DNA from 2 places in the Mesorhizobium sp. WSM3873 genome. Region 2 is predicted to be linked to the other one. Evidence: riboswitches for the same ligand, from Rfam matches in the RefSeq annotation. Region 2 holds a riboswitch; the other holds the start of a gene.
What was found. Region 2 has a riboswitch for S-adenosylmethionine ahead of A9K71_RS03400 (homoserine O-acetyltransferase). Riboswitches for the same ligand answer to the same signal wherever they lie in the genome.
Positions count from the first base shown of each region.

Region 1: it holds a riboswitch for S-adenosylmethionine, as region 2 does, so the genes downstream of both, A9K71_RS14860 (O-succinylhomoserine sulfhydrylase) here and A9K71_RS03400 (homoserine O-acetyltransferase) in region 2, are expected to answer to the same signal.

Region 1 covers NZ_LYTM01000019.1:34,085-37,487, forward strand. Annotated here, with positions in the region: gene A9K71_RS14855 (ceramide glucosyltransferase) at 1-884, shown strand, start outside; gene A9K71_RS14860 (O-succinylhomoserine sulfhydrylase) at 926-2,116, opposite strand; SAM riboswitch at 2,173-2,250, opposite strand; gene A9K71_RS14865 (2'-deoxycytidine 5'-triphosphate deaminase) at 2,386-3,403, shown strand, end outside.
Region 2 covers NZ_LYTM01000003.1:155,676-159,078, forward strand. Annotated here, with positions in the region: gene A9K71_RS03390 (prephenate/arogenate dehydrogenase family protein) at 1-229, opposite strand, end outside; gene hisC (histidinol-phosphate transaminase) at 236-1,339, opposite strand; SAM riboswitch at 1,475-1,552, shown strand; gene A9K71_RS03400 (homoserine O-acetyltransferase) at 1,643-2,812, shown strand; gene metW (methionine biosynthesis protein MetW) at 2,901-3,403, shown strand, end outside.

The sequences.
Region 1 (3,403 bases), on a different contig from region 2:
AGCTGATCAACGCCGCCATCGCGAGATTTCCGAATGTTCCGGCGCGGCTCCTCGTCGGCGATGACAGGATCAGCGCCAATCCCAAGCTAAACAACTGCATCAAGGGCTGGCGGGCGGCGCGGCACGACTGGGTGATCCTGGCCGACTCCAACGTCCTGATGCCCAAGGACTATGTCCAGCATCTGATGGCGGCCTGGCGGCCGGACACCGGCCTCGTCTGCTCGACGCCGATCGGCTCGCGGCCGGACGGTTTCTGGGCCGAGGTCGAATGCGCCTTCCTCAACACGCTGCAGGCGCGCTGGCAATATGCCGGCGAAGCGCTCGGCCTTGGCTTCGCCCAGGGCAAGAGCATGCTGTGGAACAAGCCGATGCTGGATGCAAATGGCGGCATCCAGGCTTTGGCCGCCGAGATCGCCGAGGACGCGGCGGCGACCAAGCTGGTCAACAGCCTTGGCCTTCGGGTCAATCTCGTAGCCGCGCCCTTCGAGCAACCGCTCGGCCAGCGCACGCTCGCCGAAATCTGGTCGCGCCAGGCGCGCTGGGCGCGGCTGCGCCGCGTCACCTTCCCATTGTTCTTCGCGCCCGAAATCCTGACCGGTGTGGTGGCGCCGCTGCTTATGGCGCTGATTGCGGCGGCAAGCGCCGGTGTCAGCCTGCCCACGACCGCGCTCTGCGTGCTGGCGATCGCCTATGTGCCCGAATGCATGCTCGCCTGGTCAAAGGACTGGTATCTGTCGCCGCGCAGCGTCACCGCGATGATCGTGCGCGACGCGATGCTTCCCGCCATCTGGGCGCGCGGCTGGCTTGGCGGAGCCGTCGAATGGCGTGGCAACGCAATGACCATCCGCAACAGCGGGATGACTGAACTCGAAGAGATTGCTTGAGCCGGCTGCGGCTCAAGCGCGCTCTTTGCCGCCGTGGCGGTTCATTCCTTCGCCGCCTTGAGCGCCTGTTCGATGTCGGCGAGCAGGTCGTCGGTATCCTCCAGCCCGACGGAGAGCCTGAGCGTGCCTGGTCCGATGCCGAGCTCGGCGCGCGCCCCGTCGCTGAGGTTTTTGTGCGTCGTCGTCGCCGGATGCGTGATCAGGCTCTTTGCGTCGCCGAGGTTGTTCGAGATCAGCACGATGTCGAGCGCGTTCTGCAAGGCGAAGGCCGCCTGCTTGCCGCCCTTGACGTCAAGGCAGATCAGCGTCGAGCCGCCCGACATCTGCTTCCTGACGATATCCGCCTGGGGATGGTCGGCCCGGCCCGGATAGATGACGCGGGCGATCTCCGGCCGGCCGGCCAGGAAGTCCGCGATCTTGCCGGCGCTTTCGGTCTGCTGGCGCACGCGCAGCGGCAGCGTTTCGAGGCCTTTCAGCAGCGTCCATGCGTTGAATGGCGACAGGCTCGGGCCGGTGTGCCGGAAATAGTCGTGCAGGTTCTCGTCGATCCACTTTTTGTCCGACAGGATGACACCGCCGAGGCAGCGGCCTTGGCCGTCGATATGCTTGGTCGCCGAGTAGACCACGATATGGGCGCCGAGCTGCAGCGGCTTCTGCTGCAGCGGCGTGGCAAAGACGTTGTCGACGATCACGCGCGCGCCGATCGAATTGGCTAAAGCGGCGACAGCGGCGATATCGACCACTTCCAGCGTCGGGTTGGTCGGGCTTTCCAGGAAGAACAGCTTGGTATTCGGCCTGACCGCTTTTTCCCAATTGGCAATGTCGGTGCCGTCGATCAGCGTCGCCTCGATGCCATAGCGCGGCGCCAGCGTCTCGACCACCCAGCGGCAGGAGCCGAACAGCGCTCGCGCCGCAACGATGTGATCGCCGGCCTTGACGCTGCAGAGCAGAGCGGCGGACACGGCGGCCATGCCGGAAGCGGTGGCGCGTGCGTCTTCGGCGCCTTCCAGCGCGCACATGCGCTTCTCGAACATATCGACGGTCGGGTTGGCGTAGCGCGAATAGATGAAGCCGGGTTCCTCCCCCTTGAAGCGGGCTTCCGCTGCCTGGGCCGTCTCGTAGACATAGCCCTGGGTGAGATACATCGCTTCGGCGGTCTCGCCGAAGCCGGAACGCAGCGTCCCGCCATGCACGAGTGCCGTCTGAGGTTTCCAGTTACGCGTCTTGGTCATCGCCCTGCTTCCAAACACAAAAAAACCGGCCGCGACGTCGCAACCGGTCCATACGGCCTTGCGGCCCGACGGTCCTTTAGCGACTTGTTTAACGTGGCTGCAAGCCGACCGGCCAAATCACCACGGGATAACGACCCTTTAGACCCGCACCGCGCTTGCGTCAATTGCCGGCTTGATTAAGAGGTTTGTACCAGGCAGCTTCCGCAAAAGTGTCCCGCGGTTTTGCGACAGGAAACTGCGACGACAATGACTTCGCCCGGAGCCAGACATTGCGGCAGACAGGCATTCTTCCCGATCAGGACATCGCGGCGCTCTTCCAGTCGGGCGCGCTGAAGTCGCCGCGCGCGCTCGACACCAACCAGATCCAGCCGGCCAGCCTCGATCTCAGACTGGGCGACAAGGCCTTTCGCGTGCGCGCCTCCTTTCTGCCCGGTCCCGATCATCTGGTGGCCGACAAGCTGGACCGGCTGAAGCTGCATGAGATCAATCTCGCCGAGGGCGCGGTGCTGGAGACGGGCTGCGTCTACATCGTGCCGCTGCAGGAAGGCCTGGCGCTGCCGGCGGAAGTCTCGGCTTCGGCCAACCCGAAGAGCTCGACCGGACGACTCGACATTTTCACGCGTGTCATGACCGACCGCGGCCATGAGTTCGATAAGATCGCCGCCGGCTATCATGGCCCGCTCTATCTTGAGGTCAGCCCGCGCACCTTCCCGATCGTCGTGCGCGCCGGCTCGCGCCTGTCGCAGATCCGCTTCCGCACCGGCAACGCGGTGCTGTCGGAGAATGAGTTGCGTGACCTCCATCACGCCGAGATGCTGGTTGCGACCGAGCCGCCCAACATCTCCGGCGGCGGCATTGCGCTCTCTATCGATCTCGACGGCGACAAGGACGGCCTGGTCGGCTATCGCGGCAAGCACCACACCGGCCTCGTCGACGTCGACAAGCGCGCCGCTCAGGATGTGGTCGACTTCTGGGAACCGCTCTACAAGAGCGGGGCCGGCGAGCTCGTGCTCGACCCGGACGAGTTCTACATCCTGGTCTCTCGCGAAGCCGTGCACGTGCCGCCGCTCTATGCCGCCGAGATGACGCCTTTCGATCCGCTGGTCGGCGAGTTCCGTGTCCACTATGCCGGCTTTTTCGACCCGGGCTTCGGCCATTCCGCCGCCGGCGGCAGCGGCAGTCGCGCGGTGCTTGAAGTGCGCAGCCACGAGGTGCCGTTCATCCTCGACCACGGCCAGATCGTCGGTCGCCTCGTCTACGAGCATATGCTGAAGCGGCCGCAGGCGC
Region 2 (3,403 bases):
CGACCGGAACCGAGACGATGACGAGATCCGCGTCGCGCACTGCGTCTTCGGCCTCGGTCGTGTAGGAATCGCCGAGACCCAGTTCCTCGGCGCGCTTGAGCGTCGATTGGCTGCGCGTCGCGATAGCGATGTGGCGCGCCAGGCCTTCGCGGCGGATGACGCGGGCGAGCGACGAACCGATCAGGCCGATGCCGACCAGCGCTATTCTTCCGAACATCGGTGCTGTCATGGTGCTTCAGCTTTTCAGAAATGTCTTGAGCGCCTCGACGACGCCGCGATTGGCCTCCTCGATGCCGATGCTCATGCGCAGCGCGTTGGGAAAGCCGTAGCCGGTGACGCGCCGCAGGATGTAGCCACGCGCGCTGAGATAGTCGTCCGCGGCCGCTGCCGAATGCTTTTTGTTGTCGGGGAAGTGGATCAGCACGAAATTGCCGACGCTGGGCGTCACGCGCAGCCCGAGCCCGGTCAGTTCCTCGCTGACCCAGGCAAGCCACTTCTCGTTATGCGCCACGCTGCGTTCAATATGGGCGCGGTCGCGGATGGCCGCGATACCGGCCTCGATCGCGGTCGCATTGACGTTGAAGGGCCCGCGCACCCGGTTGATGGCATCGACGATATGCGCCGGTCCGTACATCCAGCCGATGCGTGCGCCGCCGAGGCCGAGCTTGGAGAAGGTGCGGGTCATGACCACGTTCTCCGAGCTCCCGGCCAGCTCGATGCCGGCTTCATAGTCGTTGCGCCGCACATATTCGGCATAGGCCGCGTCGAGCACCAGGAGCACGCTCTTGGGCAGTCCGGCATGCAGCCGGCGCACCTCCTGGAACGGCACATAAGTGCCGGTCGGATTGTTGGGGTTGGCGAGGAACACGATCCGCGTCGCCGGCGTCACCGCGGCGAGGATTGCGTCGATGTCGGCGCGCTCGTCCGTCTCCTTGACCGCCACCGGCTTGGCGCCGGCGGCTTGGATATAGATCTTGTAAACCATGAAGGCGTGTTCGGTGAACACGGCCTCGTCTCCCGGCGCGAGATAGGTCTGCGCCAGCAGCCCCAGGATCTCGTCGGAGCCATTGGAGCAGACGATGTTTGCCGGATTGAGGCCGTGCACATCGGCGATCGCCTCGCGCAGCCGGCGGGCGGAGCCGTCGGGATAAACGTCCAATTTGGCAGCCACCTCCCGGGCGGCCTCGATCGCCTTCGGCGAGGGCCCGAGCGGATTCTCATTGGACGACAGCTTGTAGACCTTCGTCACGCCGGCCGGCGCGGTACTTTTTCCCGGCACATAGGCCTCGATGTCCATGATGCCCGCGCGGGGCGTCGGACGTGGCTGATCCTGCTTCATGTCACAAATCCGTCGAGAGGCCCTGGTTCGAGGCCGCAGCGGAAATACAGGCCGTGGCCCCGAATGTCGAGGGCCGGCGCGCTCGCGCGTAGGCAGACCGTTGACGAAGCGCCGCGCTGGCCCTAGAAGAACAGCCGGATCTCCCGTGGTGATTTGGCCGGTCGGCTTGCAGCCACGTTAAACAATTCGCTAAAGGGCCGTTTGCAACCTGTAACCGGCTTTGCGAAGGCAGGCCGGTTTTTTGTTGTCCGTTGCCGGCCGGACGCCGTATCGCGAGATCGATGCGACTGGATGGGGAATGCAATGGCCGCTCAGCGCGCTCCAAGGACCAACCACGAGGCCGACCAACCGTCGAGCCCGGTGTTGCAGTTCGGTCCCGACAAGCCGTTAAAACTCGATGCGGGCACCGTGCTGTCGCCGTTCCAGGTCGCTTACCAGACCTACGGCGCCCTCAACGACGCCCGCTCCAACGCCATCCTCGTCTGCCACGCGCTGACCGGCGACCAGCATGTCGCCAGCACCAATCCCGTGACCGGCAAGCCGGGCTGGTGGGAGGTGCTGATCGGCCCCGGCAGGATCATCGACACCAGCCGCTTTTTTGTCATTTGCGCCAACGTCATCGGCGGCTGCCTCGGCTCCACCGGCCCGGCCTCGACCGATCCGGCGACAGGCAGGCCCTATGGGCTCGACCTGCCGATCATCACCATCCGCGACATGGTGCGGGCGCAGCTGATGCTGGTCGATCATTTCGGCATCGAGAAGCTGTTCTGCGTGCTCGGCGGCTCGATGGGCGGCATGCAGGTGCTGCAATGGGCCGCAAGCTACCCGGGACGCGTCTTCTCCGCGTTGCCGATCGCCACCGGCGCCCGCCATTCGTCGCAGAACATCGCCTTCCACGAAGTCGGGCGGCAGGCCGTCATGGCCGATCCGGACTGGCACGGCGGCAAATATCTCGATTTCGGCAGGCGGCCGGAAAAGGGGCTCGCCGTGGCGCGCATGGCCGCGCACATCACTTACCTCTCGGAAGCAGCGCTGCACCGCAAGTTCGGCCGCAACCTGCAGGATCGCGAGGCGCTGACCTTCGGCTTCGACGCCGATTTCCAGATCGAAAGCTATCTGCGCCATCAGGGCATGACCTTCGTCGACCGCTTCGATGCCAACTCCTATCTCTATCTGACCCGCGCTATGGACTATTTCGACCTCGCCGCCGACCACGGCGGACGGCTGGCCGATGCCTTCGCCGGCACCAAGACACGCTTCTGCCTGGTATCGTTCACAAGCGACTGGCTGTTTCCGACCGAGGAAAGCCGCTCGATCGTGCATGCGTTGAACGCCGCCGGCGCGTCCGTCTCCTTCGTCGAGATCGAGACCGACCGCGGCCACGACGCTTTCCTGCTCGACGAACCGGAATTGTTCGCGGCCATCAACGGCTTCATAGCCTCGGCGGCGCGCGCAAGGGGGCTCAGCCTATGAGCGGCGCGCGATCTCTGTGTCTTGGCCGCACTTCTGAGGCGCCGAGATTCCCATTGGCCGCAAATGCTCAAAGGCCGGAGGTGTGCCCATGAGCGTCAATCGCGCCCAGCGCGTCGACCTCGAAGTCGTCACCGATCTCATCCCGCCGCATTCGCGCGTGCTCGATGTCGGCTCCGGCGATGGCGTGCTTCTGGAGGTTCTGCAGGCGACCAAGCAGGTTGATGGCCGCGGCCTGGAGCTGTCACAGCGCGGCGTCAACGAATGCGTGGCGCGCGGCCTTTCCGTCGTCCAGGGCGATGCCGACAAGGACCTCGAATTCTACCCCGACAAAGGTTTTGATTTCGTCGTCCTGTCGCAAACGCTGCAGGCGACCCGCAACCCGAAACTTGTGCTCGACGAGCTGCTTCGGATCGGCAACCGCGCGATCGTCTCCTTCCCCAATTTCGGCCATTGGCGCGTGCGCTTCTCGCTGCTGATCAAGGGCAGGATGCCGGTCACCAAGGACCTGCCCTATTCCTGGTACGACACGCCGAACATCCACTTCTGCACCATTCGCGACTTCGTCAACCTGTGCGAAGAGCTCGGCGCGAC